Regions from separate parts of the Psychrobacter sp. H7-1 genome, predicted to be linked through region 1. Evidence: predicted binding sites of a transcription regulator. Region 1 holds the regulator's gene; the other holds the start of a gene.
What was found. Region 1 encodes PhoB, which activates phosphate uptake and scavenging genes when phosphate is short. Its sites were predicted from a motif close to TGTCATNAANCTGTCATAA; they were not measured.

Region 1 (9,649 bases):
CGCTGAGAGTCGCAGTGAGGCACATATTGAGGAGAGAGAAGGGATTGTGCGTTTGCAGGGACATAGCGGTAATGGCATCAGCAACTTGCTTGAAGTGTGGGATGAGCAAGAGAGTGGCAGCAGTGCTGAGACTCAGTTATTAAAAGCAATAGATCGCTTATTGCCATTTTTATTAAACCTAAATACTCAAGGCAAAACATGGCGTGATCATGGGGTGAAGCGCTCCCAAGTGGCAGGTATGCATGCATTTATAGCAACCAGTTTTCCAGTTATCCATGAGTGGATAGAGCTACAGCTTGATTATGCGACCAAGCAGGGCTGGTTATTAGACGCTTAGTTATCAATAAAAAATGCGATAAATAAAGGTGCATTCGCTGCACCTTTACATTGTCAAGCATAGACTCATCGTAGGTGGTTAGGCTTTGTCAGCCACACCCAACAGCTGACCCATCTGCACTACAGCACCATGCTGCATGTCTTGTGCCCACTTGACGCCTGCAGACTTTGGCATGACCACAATAGCGGTTGAGCCCAAATAGAAGCGGCCCAGCTCATCGCCTTTTTTTAAGCTAAGCGTGTGCTCTAAAGTTTGGATACGGTCGCTGCGATCAATTTTGCCCGTGGCGACTGTCTCGATACCCGCCACAATCATAGCGCCAACCAGCACCACCACAGCACGGCCAAACTCAGTATCAAACACACACACCAAACGCTCATTGCGGGCGAACAAATCAGGAACATTGGCGGCTGTGACATTGTTTACTGAGAACAAGCTGCCAGGTACATAGCGTGTCTCAACTAAGGTGCCATCGAACGGCATATGCACTCTATGGTAGTTGCTAGGTGCTAAGTATACCGTAGCGAAGCTGCCGCCCTCATAGTAGCTGCTGTGCTTATTATCGGTGTCTGCTAACAGATGGCTCACCGAATAATCACGGCCTTTAGCCTGCAAGATTTGGCCTTGCTGAATATGGCCAATCTGTGAAATCATACCGTCTGCTGGAGAGACAATACCGTCTTTGGTGTCATCAATGGGGCGGGCGTCCTGCGCAAGCTCTCGGGTAAAAAAGTCATTGAAGCTTTTAAAATCGCCTAAGTTCTTGCGCGCGTATTCCTCTAAGCTAATGCCATAGGCTTTGGCAAAGGTATGCACAAAGGCTTTTTTGACCAGAGGGTTTTGGCTGGCAGCCAGACGTCCGGCCGTTTCACTGAGTTTTTGCTGCGGCACTAAGTGCTGAGCTGCAGTAAATAAGCCATCACGAGTGAGCAGCTGCTCGGCTTGTTTTTTTAAAGAGGCTTTCATTAAGTTTTTCATAAAAGAGATCATCGTAAGCTATAAAAATGGGGGATCATCACCGGTTTAGATGACATAAACTTGCCAGTGATAAAAACTAAAAGTGAAGGAGCACCTAGTTTAGCATAATCAAGATTAAGCAAGGTCGTCCGTAAGTAGACCTGCCGCTTATAAATCACTATAAAACATAGCGGCCAAACCATTAGATAAATAAAGAGTGCCAGTAAAATACAGGAACAGATATTATGAAAGCCTTAATACAGCGAGTCAGCGCCGCCAGTGTACGTGTGGACAATCAGATTGTGGGTCAAATTGAGCAGGGTATATTGGCCTATATTGGTTTGGGTCCAGAAGATACATTAAAGAGCGCCCAAAAGATGATTGATAAAATTTTGAGTTACCGAATATTTGATAATGACGCCGGTAAGCTGGATAAAAATGTACAGCAAGTGGCGGGTGGCTTGCTGCTGGTGTCGCAGTTTACGTTGATGGCAAAGACCGATAAGGGGCGTCGCCCTGATTTTGGTGGGGCAATGCCGCCTGCACAGGCCAGTGAGCTGTTTAAGCAGATGATCGATTATGCCAAGCAGCAACATGATAAGGTCGCCACTGGGGAGTTTGGTGCCAATATGCTGGTTCAGGCAGACAATGATGGGCCCTTAAACTTTATTTTGGAGATAAGTTAATAACAACGTCTTTAGCAGCACATGATATGTAAAGGGTGATACATTAGTATGATGATACAGTCTATTTAAAACGCCTAATATAGGGCATTTATAAAATACAAGGTTGCGCTTAATCTCATCAGTTACACTTTTTTCATCTAACTGTCATAATTTTACGTTGTAATATAACGGTAATATTTGCCTACCTTTGTAGTGCGTGGCCAATAAGCCATTAGATATGCCAATAATAGGACAGTAAACAGATGAATATCGAAACCATACTAGTTGTAGAAGACGAGCCTGCCATTCGCGAGATGATCGTCACTACCTTAGAAATGGCAGGCTTTGAGTGTCTGCAGGCCGAAGATGTCAGTGAAGCGCACAGTCAAGTGGTAGACCATAGACCAGCTATGATCTTATTAGATTGGATGTTACCGGGTAACCAATCCGGTATCGATCTGTGCCGCCGTCTAAAAAAAGATGAACTGCTCTCTGAGATCCCCATAATTATGCTGACTGCGCGCGGCGAGGAAGACAATAAAGTACAAGGCTTAGATGCGGGGGCAGATGATTATATCACCAAGCCATTCTCCACCCGCGAGCTGGTCTCACGGATTAAGGCAGTACTGCGTCGTAGCAGCGCCTTATCAGGTGACAAGCCTATTGAAGCTGAAGGCTTAAGTCTAGACCCAGTCAGCCAAAGGTTGTCAGCCGATGGTACACCGCTTGAAATTGGTCCGACCGAATACCGTCTATTGGCATTTTTTATGAGCCATCCAGAGCGGGCTTATACCCGCACCCAGCTGTTAGACCAAGTATGGGGTGGCAACGTCTATGTCGAAGACAGAACCATTGATGTGCATATCCGCCGCTTACGTAAAGTGCTTGAACCGTATAACTATGCTGAGTTTATCCAAACGGTACGCGGCACCGGTTACCGCTTTTCAACTCAGCGTAATGGCTAATTGTAAGTCATTAACTGGTTTTTTGTCCTATTGAACGCTGCTGATCAGGCGGCGCTCATGGTGTTAAAAGTCGATTTTTACACGGCATCTTTGCTACTGCCTGCCATAAAGGTTAAGCAGATATCGACGTTAACTAAGAGCTTGGGGCCAACTCTATTATTGATTATTGTTAAGTTGAGAGCACCATGAGCCAGTCTAAATCACAGTCTAATTCAGCTTCTAAGCTGGGCCGTCAGTCTGATATGCCTCATCAACAGCAGTTAGAGGTCGGGGCGGCTGTCTCTGAGCAGGTGACGGTAAGCGAGGAGAATAAAGAGCGCTTAATAGATGGCTTTGATGGTGCTACAACAGCCACACCTCTTAAAAAAGTAACCAAAAGCAGTCCTTATAAAAACCCCTACAGTAATCTGTATCAGAACCTTAGCGACACTAATTCCAAAAACATCATAGAGCCACTGCCCGATAATAAAAACCCCAGAGCCACGTTGCTCTGGTCAGACTTTAAGTGGTTGGTCATATTAATTTTGCTAGGGGCTTTATTAGGTCACTATATGAATGCGCTGCCTTGGGGGATTATCGTGGCACTGGTACTGTACTATGTGTGGCGCTTGTACTCGGTTCAGCAGTTTTATGGCTGGATGAGTAAGTCGTTAACCCTGCCGCCGCCTGAGTTGTCAGGCAGTATGACGTTTATGGCCAATCAGCTTTATGAGAGCAAAAGACAAGAGCAAATGACCCACCAAAGAATGATGGGTCTGATTAAAAAAATCCGCAGCTCATTACTGGCTTTGCAAGATGCGGTTATTTTGCTGGATAAAGATGACAGCTTGGAGTGGTGGAATCAGGCAGCCGAAACCTTACTGGCTTTACGCTCACAAGACCAAGGTCGCAGTATCTTAGACTTAATAGATGCGCCTGAGTTTAAAGCGTATTATGTCGATGCCGTCTCTCCTAACGATGGCTTAAGAATGCGCTCTTGGCGCGATTATGAGCGGTTTTTGCAGTGTGAGGTCACTCATTTTGGCACAGAGAAGCTACTGATTATCTATGACGTGACCCGCTTGCATCATTTAGAGCAGATGCGTAAGGACTTCGTGGGTAATGTCTCACACGAGCTGCGAACCCCGCTTACAGTAATAATGGGTTATATCGAAACCTTCTCAGACCAGCCAGATTTGGACCCCAAATGGCGACGCGGCTTTAGCCTTATGACTCAGCAAACCGTGCGTATGAATCAGATTATCAATGATTTGTTGCTGTTGTCTCGTTTGGAGAACGAAGAGTCGATACAAAGTGAGCGTGTGGATATGCCCAAGCTACTTACCCGTATCTTCGATGATGCGCAAGCTTATAATAAAGACTACAACCACTTGATCGATTTGCATCTAGATTCGCAACAAGACATTTATGGTGCTGAGGGGTATTTGCACAGTGCGCTGCTCAACTTGGTGACCAATGCCATCAAATATACCCCCAAAGGGGGGGAAGTGCGTATTACATGGCAAGAGGTCAAAGAGGGCTGTCTGTTTACAGTAAGTGATAATGGCATAGGTATCGCTGATGAGCACCTAGATAGGCTCACCGAGCGCTTCTACCGAGTAGATGGCGGTCGCAGCCGCTCAACAGGTGGCACGGGTCTAGGATTGGCCATCGTCAAGCATGTACTTTATCAACATGAAGCCAAACTGACGATCGAGTCAGTGGAGGGTAAAGGCTCTAAGTTTCATGTTCTGTTCCCCAAACGCCGTATTTATCAGAGGGTGAGCAGTAAGTCGGCTGCTAAGTTAAAACCGCCAGTCACAGACAATAACAACGTGCAGGATTTGCAGGATAAGCCCAGCTCAAACAGCTAGCTGCGACTACGTATAGCGGTATAGGCGTATAGGTGACAGAGGGTTATTTAATCGGCATAAATTTCACTCAAAAAAAGAGCCACTCAACTTGAGTGGCTCTTTTATGTCAGCTATGTCAGCGTTAGTCGCTAACACTAACGGCTAAATTAGTGCTGAACGCCGCCGTTGCCATGTACATGGCCGTGGTTTAGCTCATCTTCAGTCGCTGCACGTACTTCAACAATTTCTACGTCAAAGCTTAGTTTTTTGCCAGCTAGAGGATGGTTAGCATCGACAGTAACCGTGTCATCGTTTACGTCAGTTACTGTGACTAGCATAACTTGACCTTCTGCTTCAGACTGGAACTGCATGCCAGGTTGGATATCTTCAACGCCTTGGAAATTAGCACGAGGTACTTTTTGTACGGCTTGCTCTTGGTATTCGCCGTAAGCGTCAGCGGGTTCAATAACCGCAGTTAATGAATCGCCTGCAGATTTGCCTTCAAGCTCTTTTTCAAGACCTGGGATGATGTTGTTATGGCCATGCAAGTAAGCTAAAGGCTCACCTTGTGACTGATCGATAACGTTACCATTTTCGTCTTTTAAGATATAGTTGAAACGTACGGCAGTATCTTTTGCGATTGTGGTCATAAAAATTCCTCGAATAATATAGGCGTTCTATATGTTAATTAATAATACAATAAAGAAGGGTGTTTATGTTGGCAAAAAATCACTGATGCCACACCTCTGCTAATTGCCTTGTCTAATAGATTGCGATGATAGACAAAAGTTTCAAGTCATGTTCTCAAATTAATTGGTAAATTGCGAAGTTTTTTTACATTTTTTTAAAAATATAGCCCAAAAAACAGCCATAAGACCACAAAATATGAGTTTATTCTCATTTTTTAGGGCTAAAAGTCGATATTTGCTGACTAAATTTTTACGATGGTTGAAGTTTGAATGCGTACCCCTAATTATAAATAAAGCCCCTAAGGTTTTGGCCACTCCTTTACCTAAGTATTGATGGTGGTATTGATGGCTACTGGGTTACTTTTTTCGCTAACACGGATATGACAGACCTTTATGACTACTTCAAATAATGCTTTAACCACTCAGTACGATCAAGATTTGGCCGTGCATTACCATTTGGATTTTGAGCGCTTCACTCAGCACTTAGTCGAGGTGACTTTAAGCTTCACTGCAGACAAGTCAGCGCCTGTGCTGTGGCTGCCAGCTTGGATTCCAGGCAGTTATTTGATGCGTGAATTTGCGCGTAATATTACCGCAGTGCAGTATCACGTTGTTGGCAAAGATGAGAGATACAGAGCGCAAAAGCTGAGTAAAAACGAGTGGCAATTGCCCAAAATTACGGCTGGTGAGAAGGTAGAGGTGCGCTATGAGGTGTACTGCTATGACTTATCAGTACGTACCGCTTATGTTGATCAAACCCGTTTGTATGGCAACTTTACTTCATTGGCCTTGGCGATAGAGGGGCAAGAGGCGTTACCTGTGGCGGTGACTTTAAGCGTGCCGCAAGCCTTTTATGACGCGCAAGCTAAGGGTGCAGAGCCGGTAAAAATTGCCTGTGGTCTTAAGCATCGCTATCTGCATACAGATCATGTCCATTATTATCAGCTTAGTGCTGAGAGTTATCCTGAGCTTATCGACTATCCTTTTGAAATCGCGCCGCAATCTGAGTTTGATTTTATTGTTCAAGACAATAAGCACAATACCACGGTGCATCATTTTTATATCTCAGGTAAGCACAGCGCTAACATGGGCCGCTTGCAGCAAGATGTGACTCAGATTTGTCAAAGCTATGTCAGCTGGCTCGGTGACGCGCCTTTTAGTGGTGAGGATTATGAGGGCTATACTTTCATGACCTATGCCAGTGGCAACGATTACGGCGGCCTTGAGCATATTAACTCTACCAGCTTGGTGAGCCCGCGTAGTGATTTACCGTCCGCTCAAGAGCCACAAGAGCCGAGCGAAAGCTATCAGCGCTTTTTGGGATTGTGCAGCCATGAGTATTTTCATGCTTGGTGGGTGAAGACCGTACGCCCTGATGTGATGATGGCTGTGGATTTACGCCGTGAGGCTTATACGCCGCTTCTGTGGGTATTTGAGGGGTTTACCTCATATATTGATGACTTTATGCTCCAAGCTTCAGGGGTTATCAATCAGCAAAGCTACCTAAAGCTGCTACAAAACCAAATTAACCGCTATAACCAAACGCCAGGACGCGCTTTACAAAGCGTGGCAGAGTCCAGCTTCGATGCTTGGATTAATCTATACCGCGCTGATGAAAATACGGGTAATGCCGGTATTAGTTACTATAACAAAGGGGCCTTGGTGGCTTTATGTTTGGATTTAACACTGATGCAACAAAGCGGTGGCAAGCATCGTTTGTTTGATGTGGTAAAAGCTTTTTATGAGCAGGCTAAGGCTCAAGGCGCAGCGGGCAATCGCATTCGTATCGGTATGAATAACGATAACCTAGAGGCGGTCATCAGCCAATTTATGGACAACGCCATTTGGCAAGAGTTCAAGGCACGCTATGTCGATGGTGTAGAGGCGTTGCCTATTTATGAGCTGCTAGAGGCTAATGGCATTAAGATAACTCAAGACAGCCGAGACAACAGCTTAGCGTGGGGTATTAGCGTTACTGAAAGTGCTGAGGGCTTGCAAGTCACCAAAGTGCTGCGTGACAGTGTGGCCGCTGAAGCAGGTCTCTCTGCCAAAGACGTCATTGTGGCGATTGACGGTATTAAAGCCACCAAAAAACAGCTACAAACTGTGGCGGAGTCAGGTCTTGATAGCGTGAGCTGTCATGCATTTCGCCGTGATGAGCTGTTGAGCTTTGAGGTGAGTCACCAAACCCAGTCAGGGGTGAGTGCCAATCCAAGTTTAGAGAAGATTAGTTTAAGTTTAGGCGACTCAGGCTTTGAGCACTGGTTAACACCGGATTTTATACGGTAGTGATTGATAGGGTATAGCCGAGCCAAAAGGGCACGGCTATACCAGGGTGTTGTTTAATGATTTAAAAAACACCCAAATCCTTTAAGCGCTTGTCATTTAAATGTACCCGTACAAACTCGCCTACCGCTAAATTGCCCAGCTCAAAGCCAGCAGCAGACCAGCGAATCAGGCGTAGGCAGGGCAGGCCGACATGAGCGGTCATGCGGCGCACTTGGCGGTTTTTACCCTCATAAATGGTCATCATTAGCCATGAGTCAGGCACACTTTTGCGTTCACGAATGGGTGGATCACGTTGCCAAAGTGGCATGGGTAAATCCTCTTCACTAATGTGTTTTACCTCAGCGGGTAGGGTCTGACCATCTTTTAGCAGCACCCCTTGACGCAGTTGCTCTAATTGCTCATTTGAGGGGATGCCCTCTACCTGTACTAAGTAAGTTTTGCCCTGCTTACGCCCTGCGTTGGCTTTGGGCGGATGGGTAATGGCTTTATTGACCCGGCCATCTGAGGTCAGCAGCAAAAGCCCCTCACTGGTCGCATCGAGTCGTCCGGCCACTCGGAGCGATTTATCGGTGAAAAACTGAGATAACGGCGCAAACTTGTTATTGGCATCATCACTAAACTGACTTTGAACGCCGTAGGGTTTGTTAAATAAGATAACACTTGAGGTGGCCATAAAAGGGAAGTTCCAAATACATCAATGAAAAGGGAGTAAACAACGATTTTGGTGCCTAATCAGGATTAGTGCCGCGGTTTATACCACTGCCTTTGGCCGTCCACTGAACAACCGATAAGCTGGTTGAAGCCATAAGGCCAAGCACCAAATACCCCACCAAAGCATGCATACTTGATAAGACGCGGCCAACACCTTGTGGCCGAAAGTCACCATAGCCTGTGGAGGTAAAAGTAATAATAGAATAATAGCAGCTGAGCCAAAAATCATGGGTGAGGGGACTACCGTCACGGGTCGTGTCCACAATACCAATCTGAGAATACATGGCCGAAAAAACCAACAAGAACAAAAAGACATTAAAGCTAAAGAGTATAAGCTCTTTGTAGAGATTGCCACTGTCGCCATAAATGCGTTGTAACGTGCTAAATACTGACCACAAAAATACGCCGCAAAATAAGAAGCTAAAGCCAATAATAACGCTATCGCGCCAAGCGCTATCGGCTAAAAAACGGGTCAAAGTATACCAAACAGTGGCCACAATAATAAAAAGAATAAGCGTGCGTCTAGCTGTGTTTAGTTTTAGCATGATAAAGCGCCTAATATAAAATACCTCAATAGTTTAAACTACTGAGGTATTAACATAAAATCAAACGGGCGATGTAGCGAGCCATGTCAGCCAGATGAGGCTTCATGGCTTGTGCTTATAGCGCAGCTAAAATCTTATTGAAGGTTTGGCTTGGGCGCATCACCTGCTTCACAACCTCATCATTGGGCAGATAGTAACCCTCAATGTCCACTTGATGACCTTGCACCTCGTTAAGCTCTTTGACGATAGTATCCTCGTTATCGGCAAGTGCTTTAGCCAGTGGCGCAAATCTTTGTTGTAGACTGGCATCTTGATCTTGCTTGGCCAATGCTTGAGCCCAGTACATGGCCAAGTAAAAATGGCTGCCGCGGTTGTCCAGCTCACCCACTTTACGTGAGGGTGACTTGTTGTTTAGCAGAAGCTTCTCGGTGGCATCGCTTAGAGTATCGGCTAGGATTTGCGCTTTTGGGTTTTGTGCGGTGCCATGCTCAGCTTCGTGCTCAAGTGACACAGTCAATGCCAAAAACTCTCCCAGTGAATCCCAGCGTAGATGATTTTCCTCCAGCAGCTGCTGCACATGTTTGGGTGCTGAACCACCGGCACCGGTTTCAAACAGGCCGCCACCGTTCATAAGCGGCACGATAGATAGCATCTTGGCA
Region 2 (9,649 bases), on a different contig from region 1:
CTAGGTCAGCGGCGTGAGCGGCGATTTTGTAAGTGATGATGCCATCTTTCACGTCTTTTTTATTAGGCAGACCTAAATGCTCTTTTGGGGTCACATAACACAGCATTGCCGTGCCAAACCAGCCAATCATAGCGGCGCCAATAGCACTGGTAATGTGATCATAGCCTGGTGCGATGTCTGTGGTTAATGGACCAAGGGTATAAAAAGGTGCCTCAGAACACATCTCAAGCTGCAAATCCATGTTCTCTTTAATGCGGTTCATCGCCACATGACCTGGCCCTTCAATCATCACCTGTACGTCATGCTTCCAAGCCACTTGAGTCAGCTCGCCTAAGGTTTTCAGCTCACCAAACTGAGCCTCATCATTGGCGTCTTGCAAACAGCCTGGACGCAGACCATCGCCTAAGCTAAAGGCCACATCATACTGCTTCATGATGTCGCAGATGTCTTCAAAGTGGGTGTATAAGAAGCTTTCTTTGTGATGAGCAAGACACCACTGCGCCATGATAGAGCCACCACGAGAGACGATACCTGTAAGACGTTTTGCGGTTAAAGGCACATAGCGCAGTAGCACGCCGGCGTGAATAGTAAAGTAATCCACGCCTTGCTCGGCTTGCTCAATTAACGTATCGCGGAAAATCTCCCACGTTAAGTCTTCAGCGACGCCGTCAACTTTCTCTAACGCTTGATAGATAGGCACCGTACCGATAGGCACAGGTGAGTTACGGATAATCCATTCACGAGTTTCATGAATGTTCTTACCAGTCGATAAATCCATGATGGTGTCGGCGCCCCAGCGGGTAGCCCAGGTCATCTTGGATACTTCCTCATCAATGCTTGAGCCCAGCGCTGAGTTACCGATATTGGCATTAATCTTTACCAGAAAGTTGCGCCCGATAATCATCGGCTCAGACTCTGGGTGATTAATGTTATTGGGGATAATAGCGCGTCCAGCGGCCACTTCAGCACGCACGAACTCAGGGGTTATGATTTTTGGGGTATTGGCACCAAAGGTCTCGCCGGCATGTTGGCGCATATCGGTTAATTCATGCTGCTTTTGGGTCTCACGGATGGCGATGTATTCCATTTCAGGCGTGATAATACCTTGGCGGGCATAATGCATTTGAGTGACATTTTTGCCAGCTTTGGCACGGCGAGGTTTATCAATATGAGCAAAACGGATGTTGGCGGTTTTGATATCACGCGCACGCTCTTGACCATAGTTGCTTGATAAGCCGTCTAAAACTTCGGTATCGCCGCGCTCTTCAATCCATTTTTCACGTAGCTTTGGTAAGCCTTTGGTGAGGTCAATATCGACACTCGGGTCAGTATAGACGCCTGAAGTGTCATAGACATAAAAAGGCGGGTTCTTTTCTCCATTTTCTAGGCCAAAGCCGCCAGTGGGCGTATCGGTTAAAGTGATTTCACGCATCGGCACTTGAATATCAGGACGAGAGCCCTCGATATATATTTTTCTTGACGCCGGCAGGCTGCGGGTTAAGTCGCGAGCCTCTTCATCGAAGCGCTCATCCTCTACATTACGGTGTGCTGGCGTTTTAATGGTGTGTTGTTCATTACTCATAGAAATGTCCTTATTTTTTGTTAATGGCAAGGTGCCATAGAGGCTTTTAGGGTAAAAGGCTAAAAACCGGTAGTAAAAATAAAGACTCAGTGAGTGCAGATTCTGTCGCTTAACAAAGCGAATCCCTCTTTTTTAACACAAACACATTGACTCATAACGCTTAGAGTAACCTGAGATAAGATACATCCAAACTGATTTATCTTAAGCGCATAGCACGCATTAATTCACAACCCTCGAGGGCTGTCATAGCAATAAGCGTTGTATTTTTTGTGATAAAAATAAGGTATAGGGGAGTTGCAATGACTTTCCTACGGCGGTATTAACCGCATCAGGTTCAACGGGTGATGTCTCAGCAAACGCGTGGTTATCTATAATCGCATTTCAGCGGCTATCAGATAACGCAAGGTCTGCACCCCGAGTCTTAATGGTTTTATTAAGGGCTATCTTATCAAACTTTTAGAGCAATAACAGTCCTCAATATTATTTTAATTTTTTCTAGGGCGCTGCGGTTTTACAAAGTTATTGTTTGCGGTATTTGCCATCACCTTTGCTTAATACTTCAACGGTCACTTTACAAAGATTGCAATTTAGCGATTGGTTGGCCTTCTTAGACAAATCGATAATACGGCCGGGCGCAAAAGGACCACGGTCAGTTATTTTTACCACCACCGATTTGTTATTTTTAAGGTTAGTAACTTTTACTTTTGAACCAAAAGGCAATGATTTGTGGGCGGCTGTCATGGCGTACATATTATAAATAGCACCGGAAGCGGTTCTTTTTCCATGAAACCCGGGACCATACCAAGAGGCAAGGCCAGCATTGGCAGGCGCACTCAGTAATAAGGTTAATAGAAGGGTAACTGGTATAAAAAGCTTTTTCATAAATTGGACCTGTAATGGAATAAATGATTGGCACCTGTGATGGCAATAAAATCTTGGCGTTACTGTGAAAAGCAGTGAACCGCGATCAAAACCTAATTGTCTGCACCAAAACATCGAGGGCTAATTCTACAGGTAATTAGTTTAGCGATACTTTCTAATGGTTAAAGATAATGTAATGAATCCTTAACCGAGTAGCGTCTTATGCTATGCCAGTAAGGTTCAAACACCGTCATAGCCAAATGTTCAGCGCAGTACAGTTGCGTAACATTACTCACCCGACTTTTTTTGAAGTTACCTATTTCTTACAAAAGATATTCATTTCATCAAACTGTCATATTTAGACGTCAAAATGTATTCAATCCAATACAAGACCGATAAAAGCGTCGTCAATTACAGTCATTTATATCAAGCCGCTTTGCTTTATCCGTTATTAAGTCTCTGTATTTCTTATATTTTATATAAAAACATTTTTTACTCTTTAGGAGAGACCATGCGTTATTCACTATTAGCTGTCACTGTTGCCAGCATGTTGGCCCTAACTGCTTGTGATAAGAAAGAAGCGGCAACAGCTGACGATACGACAGTGGCTAGCTCGGCAGCAGCCAGCACAGCAAATACTTCAGAATCAACGTCTGCTGCAGCGGATGATTTCAAGTCAGCTGAAGGCATTGAGATGAATATTACCGGTGCAGGTGCTTCTTTCCCGCAGCCTATCTACATCAAATGGTCAGCGGACTACAACAAAGAAACCAAAGGTCAGGTGAATTATCAGTCTATCGGTTCATCAGGCGGTATTAAGCAAATCGTCTCAAACACAGTAGACTTCGGTGCCTCTGATGCTCCAATGACGCCTGAAGAGCTAGAAAAAGAGGGCTTAATCCAATTCCCAACCGTTATTGGTGGTGTGGTTCCTGTTATCAACGTTGAAGGTATCAAGCCTGGCGAACTAAAGCTAGATGGCGAAACGTTAGCCAATATCTACTTGGGTAAAATCAGCAAGTGGAATGATCCTGCAATCGCTGCCTTAAACCCAGAGTTGACCCTGCCTGACACCGCGATTACTACAGTGTTTCGCTCAGACGGTTCAGGGACTACTTTTAACTTTACAGACTATCTGGCTAAAGTATCACCTGAATGGAAAGACAGCATCGGTGTTGATAAGACCGTGCAGTGGCCAACGTCAGCGACAGGTGTGGGCGGCAAGGGTAATGAGGGCGTGGCCAGCAATGTCAGTCGTATGGCAAACTCAATTGGTTATGTTGAATATGCTTACGCTAAGCAAAACAACATGTCTTATGCTGCCATGAAAAATGCAGCCGGCAATATCGTACAGCCCTCTGCTGAAACTTTCGCCGCTGCCGGTGATATTGACTGGTCAAAACAAGACGGTTTTTACAAGGTTATTACCAACTCAGATACCGATCAAGCGTGGCCTATCGCTGCTGCTACTTTTATCTTAGTGCACAAAAACCCAAAAAACCCACAAAAAGTGGCCGGCGTGCTTAACTTCTTTGACTGGGCATATACCCGCGGTGATGAAGATGCTATGAGCTTAGACTTTGTACCCTTCTCAGATAAAGCTGTGGCTTTATTCAAAGCTAAGTGGAATGAAGTTGTAGATAAAGATGGCAAGCCAGTTTATACCCCAGCGCAGTAAGCAATATTTGTATTAACGTTTAGGTACCTAAATACCCAGTTATTTAGGTACGCAAGCAGTAGCAGCTAGATTAGGTGTTATTTAGGTATTCAATAAAACGAGGCTGTCATGGCAGATCTACACTCCCAGTTAGCAAAACAAAAGCGTTATGATTTTTTATTCGTTAATGCGACCAAAGCATTTGCGATACTGGTGTTATTGTCATTAGGCGGTATCTTACTGTCATTAATTATAGGAGCTTGGCCAAGTATCCAAGAGTTTGGCCTGGGCTTTTATACCAGTAATGACTGGAATACGGTAGAGGATAAATACGGTGCATTAGCGCCCATCTATGGCACTTTGGTCACTTCAGTTATTGCCATTTTAATCGCTGTGCCAGTCAGCTTCGGTATTGCAATCTTCTTGACTGAGCTGTGCCCTGCATTTCTAAAGCGTCCTTTGGGCATCGCTATTGAGTTGTTGGCGGGTATTCCCTCTATTATTTATGGTATGTGGGGGCTGTTTGTATTCGTGCCATTTTTTAGCACTTATATTCAGCCGTGGTTTATTGAGCATGTCTCTCCACTGCCATTGGTGGGTCAGCTTTTCGCTGGTGCCCCAATTGGTTTGGGTATGTTTACCGCCTCTTTAGTGTTGGCCATTATGATCATTCCTTTCATTGCAGCCACCATGCGTGATGTGTTCTCCGTCGTACCTGACTTATTAAAAGAGTCAGCTTATGGCATGGGTGCGACCACGTGGGAGGTGATGTTCAAAATTATCTTGCCCTACACCAAAGCGGGTGTAGTCGGTGGGGTGATTTTGGGTCTGGGCCGCGCTTTGGGAGAGACAATGGCAGTGACCTTCTTAATCGGTAATGCTTATAACATTAGCCCAAGCCTGTTTACTTCAGGGGTAACCATCACTTCAGCTTTGGCCAACGAATTTGCGGAGGCGGGCAGTGAATTACACTTAGCTTCGTTGCTACATTTGGGTCTAATCTTGTTTGTTATTACCTTTGTTGTACTGTCTATCTCAAAGCTTATGCTGATGCGTATCGACAAAAAAGCAGGCAATTAGTCACTCTAGTCACCGACCAAGTCTTCACTGTTTATCAGTATTTACCAACGTTTACCAACGATTTTTTATTTCAACGAATTAAATGACCGAATATAAGTTTGTCAAAGCCGCGGTTGTGGTTTTTGACAAATACGGAGAAAAAAGCCAATGCGTTCTGCTAATGCCACTACCGCCATTTCAACCTCAAGTTTTGAGAGCCGTTATAACAAAGGTCTTTATAGTAAGCGCCGCTTTATTAATAAGCTTGGCTTGGGCTTTGCAATCTCTGCTATGGCATTTGGCTTGTTTTGGTTGGCTTGGATTTTAGTTACCTTGTTTGTTGAAGGCTCTCAAGCGGTTTTAGACATGCCGATCTTTTTGGCAGACACGCCGCCGCCACAGACTGAGGGTGGGCTACGTAACGCCATTGTTGGCTCTATCATGTTGGCTTTCTCAGGCTTATTTATTGGAGCGCCTATCGGTATGATGGCTGGCATTTATCTGGCGGAATTCTCACAAGGCAGCTGGCTTGGCAAAGTAACCCGTTTTTTAAATGATATTTTATTATCGGCACCTTCAATTGTTATCGGTCTATTTATCTACGCGCTGATGGTAAAAGGTCAGCACTTCTCAGGTTGGGCTGGTGCATTGGCTTTGGCACTGATTGTGATTCCAGTTGTGGTACGTACCACAGAAAACATGCTTAACCTCGTACCCAACACTTTACGCGAAGCTGCTTATGCCTTAGGTACCCCTAAATGGAAGCTGGTTACCACAGTGACGGTTAAAGCGGCTCGAGTGGGCTTGACGACCGGTGTGTTATTAGCCTTTGCGCGTATTACTGGTGAGACAGCGCCGTTACTATTTACCGCCTTTAACAACCCGTTCTTTAGTACCGATATGAATCAGGCGATGGCCAATTTGCCCAATACCATCTATCAGTTTACCTCAAGCCCTTATGATAACTGGCACACACTAGCTTGGGCGGCGGCGCTACTTATTACCATGACGGTACTGACACTAAATATCTTGGCCCGCTTAATCAGTGGCAAAGAGCAAAGCCGCTAAGCCCAAACTGAATTTAGCAACACATGACGCACAAGCACTAAGTCAACCAATGACAGCACATACTGCACGCAAGATGGGACACAATTATGAGTGATACATTAAAGAGAAAACCTGTGAATAAAACCACCAGCACGCAAGCGACAAGCTTACTGGGCCAGCCGATGACTACCGGTGCCCAAATTGCTCAGCCGGATACCACAAGCTTTAACCAGCAAACGCTAGCGGATATACCAGACAACATGCCAGCCGCTAAAATGCAGGTGCGTGATTTGAGCTTTTATTATGGCGATTTTAAAGCCCTAAAAAACATCAATATCGATATTCCAGAGAAAAAAGTCACCGCTTTTATTGGTCCTTCAGGCTGCGGAAAATCTACTTTGCTGCGTACTTTTAACCGCATGTATGATCTGTATCCTGGTATGCGTGCTGAAGGTTTGATTAATCTTGATGGCAAAAACATTTTAGATAAATCAGTGGATGTGAACTTACTGCGTGCCCGTGTTGGTATGGTATTCCAAAAACCCACCCCCTTTCCGATGTCTATTTATGACAATGTGGCGTTTGGTGTGCGCTTGTACGAAAAGCTTAGCAAATCAGAGCTTGATGAGCGTGTGGAGTGGGCGCTTAAAAAGTCAGCCCTTTGGCCTGAAGTCAAAGACAAGCTAAAAGCCTCTGGTCTATCCTTATCTGGCGGCCAGCAGCAGCGTTTATGTATTGCTCGCGGCGTCGCAACCAAGCCTGAGGTATTGCTGTTAGATGAGCCAACCTCAGCCCTCGATCCTATCTCAACTGGTGCAATTGAGGACTTAATTGAAGATTTAAAACACGACTATACCATCGCTATTGTGACCCACAATATGCAGCAGGCGGCACGTGTGTCTGATTACACAGTTTATATGTATCTGGGCGATATGGTTGAGATGGGTGAGACCAATCAAGTCTTTACCAATCCGGCTCAAAAAGCCACGGAAGACTATATTACCGGCCGTTATGGCTAACACAGCATTGACTTGGACTGGGGTTTTTTATGATTACCTGTCTATTACTACCTTGCATGATATTTTCCAACTTTAGGAATGCCTTACAATGTTCACTGAAAAGCACTCATCTCGAAGCTTTGACCATGACCTAAATCAGTGCATTGATTTATTTTTAAAGATGGGTCGTATGGCAGCTGAGCAGGTCACCTTAGCGACGCACGCGTTGGTCGATAGTAATGAGGAAATGGCCTCTACTGTGATTGAAGCTGATCATCAAATTAATCAGATGGAGATTAAGGTTGATGAACAGGTGATCTTATTGGTTGCCAAACGCCAACCTGCCGCAAGCGACTTAAGGTTGATAATGGCCCTATCAAAAGGGGTGGTGGATTTAGAGCGGGTAGGTGATGAGGCCAGTAAAATTGCGCGTATGGCTTGCAAGCTTAAAAAAGAAGGCGTCTCTCCGCGGGGCTACTCTGAAGTGCAGCACTTATCCAATCAAGTCCGAGTGATGTTATTAGATGCGCTGGATGCTTTTAACCGCATGGATCCTGAACAAGCCTTTATGGTGCTGCAAAGCGATGAGGTGGTCAACGAAGAGTATCAGTCGGCCAGCCGCTCATTAATGACTTATGTGATGGAAGACAGCCGTCATGTCTCCAAAGTTATTAATATTCTGTGGGTTCTGCGGGCGTTAGAGCGGGTAGGCGATCATGCGCGCAATATTGCTGAATTGGTGATTTATTGCACCAGTGGCAAAGATGTGCGCCATACCGACTTTGTCACCGTCGAACAAGCGGTGCAAGAGGCTTCTAATAATATTGCGGCTCGCACCAATACCAATAGCGGCGACTAACAGGCTCAACATGTCTGCCAAAAAAAAGGAGCACTCAAATGAGCGCTCCTTTTTTGATTACTGAGTTGTGGCGAAGTAAGCGGCTTACTTGTTGTCACCTTCAGGTGTCCAGCCTTGTGGACGCTCATAATCGGCGTTGTCAAAAAACTTCTCACGCTGTTCGGTGATGAATTTTTTGGCCTCAGGGTTAATCATGCTTAAATGGTTTTCATTAATCAGCATCGTTTGTAGCTCTAACCACTCATCCCACGCTTTTTTTGAAACCGTGTTTTGGAGCTCCTCTCCTTTTTTATTGGGAAAAGGTGGGTTTGGCATTTTTGGTAAATCCTGCTGATACTTACGGCAAAATACCATATTGGCTTTTGGGTCAAAAGTCGCTGTCATTGTATTATCCTATTAATTATCAACTGATTATTTCAAATTGCTATTGTATTTTTCCAGACGTTTGCGACCACGAGCCACGGCTTGGATGACTTGGTTTGGCGCTGTGCCGCCTAAGTGGTCACGCGCAGCCAGTGAACCCTCTAAGGTCAGATAATCAAATACATCATCGCCAATAGCATCACTAAATTGCTGTAATTGCTCAAGTTTTAATTCACTTAAATCCACACCTTGTTTAATACCTAGAGCAACAGCATTACCCACTACCTCGTGGGCATCACGGAAAGCAACGCCGCGGCGCACTAAGTAGTCAGCCAAGTCGGTGGCTGTGGCATAGCCTTTCATGGTGGCGGCGCGCATGTTTTCCTTATTAGGTACTATATTAGGCAACATATCGACAAATGCAAGTAGTGAGCCGGTTAGGGTATCTACGCAATCAAATAACGGCTCTTTGTCTTCTTGGTTGTCTTTGTTGTACGCCAATGGCTGGTTTTTCATGAGTGTCAGTAGCGTGATGAGTTGACCAAAGACGCGGGCAGCTTTACCACGCACTAATTCTGGCACATCTGGATTTTTCTTTTGCGGCATGATGGATGAGCCGGTGCAGAAGCGATCTGGGATTTGTACAAAGCCAAATTGTGCTGACATCCACAGAATAATCTCTTCACTCATGCGCGATAAATGCATCATCAAAATAGACGCAGCAGAAGTAAATTCAATCGCAAAGTCTCTATCAGATACCGCATCTAGTGAATTTTCACAAATACCTTCAAAGCCCAACAGCTCAGCGGTGATGGTACGGTCGATAGGGAAGGTGGTGCCGGCCAGTGCGGCGCTACCCAGAGGCATTTGGTTGATACGGCGACGGGCGTCAATTAAGCGCTCTGTGTCACGATTTAACATCTCAAACCAAGCCAATACATGATGACCAAAGCTTACGGGCTGTGCAGTTTGCAAATGGGTAAAGCCTGGCATGATGGTATCTGTATGCTGCTCAGCCAAAGTCAGTAGACCTGATTGTAATTTAACCAACAACTCAACAATGTTATCGACTTCTTGACGTAACCATAGGCGGATATCGGTGGCCACCTGATCATTACGGCTGCGTCCTGTGTGCAGCTTTTTACCCACAGTGCCAATAATGTCGGTCAAGCGAGATTCAACATTCATGTGCACATCTTCAAGCGTAATAGACCAGTTAAATT

Region 2: pstS (phosphate ABC transporter substrate-binding protein PstS) is a predicted target of PhoB. The motif match lies at 2,783-2,801, and genes of this name have one in related genera.

Annotation. Positions count from the first base shown of each region.
Region 1 is NZ_CAJHBH010000009.1:3,691-13,339, forward strand. Features, by position in the region: gene JMX92_RS04620 (HD domain-containing protein) at 1-337, shown strand, start outside; gene asd (archaetidylserine decarboxylase) at 416-1,303, opposite strand; gene dtd (D-aminoacyl-tRNA deacylase) at 1,540-1,980, shown strand; gene phoB (phosphate regulon transcriptional regulator PhoB) at 2,223-2,924, shown strand; gene phoR (phosphate regulon sensor histidine kinase PhoR) at 3,110-4,777, shown strand; gene JMX92_RS04645 (FKBP-type peptidyl-prolyl cis-trans isomerase) at 4,924-5,406, opposite strand; gene JMX92_RS04650 (M61 family metallopeptidase) at 5,839-7,734, shown strand; gene JMX92_RS04655 (pseudouridine synthase) at 7,796-8,407, opposite strand; gene JMX92_RS04660 (two pore domain potassium channel family protein) at 8,463-8,990, opposite strand; gene JMX92_RS04665 (NADP-dependent isocitrate dehydrogenase) at 9,106-9,649, opposite strand, start outside.
Region 2 is NZ_CAJHBH010000041.1:5,913-15,561, reverse strand. Features, by position in the region: gene thiC (phosphomethylpyrimidine synthase ThiC) at 1-1,582, opposite strand, end outside; TPP riboswitch at 1,871-2,009, opposite strand; gene JMX92_RS10850 (septal ring lytic transglycosylase RlpA family protein) at 2,102-2,464, opposite strand; gene pstS (phosphate ABC transporter substrate-binding protein PstS) at 2,955-4,121, shown strand; gene pstC (phosphate ABC transporter permease subunit PstC) at 4,230-5,180, shown strand; gene pstA (phosphate ABC transporter permease PstA) at 5,328-6,227, shown strand; gene pstB (phosphate ABC transporter ATP-binding protein PstB) at 6,314-7,225, shown strand; gene phoU (phosphate signaling complex protein PhoU) at 7,314-8,063, shown strand; gene JMX92_RS10820 (oxidative damage protection protein) at 8,148-8,447, opposite strand; gene argH (argininosuccinate lyase) at 8,475-9,649, opposite strand, start outside.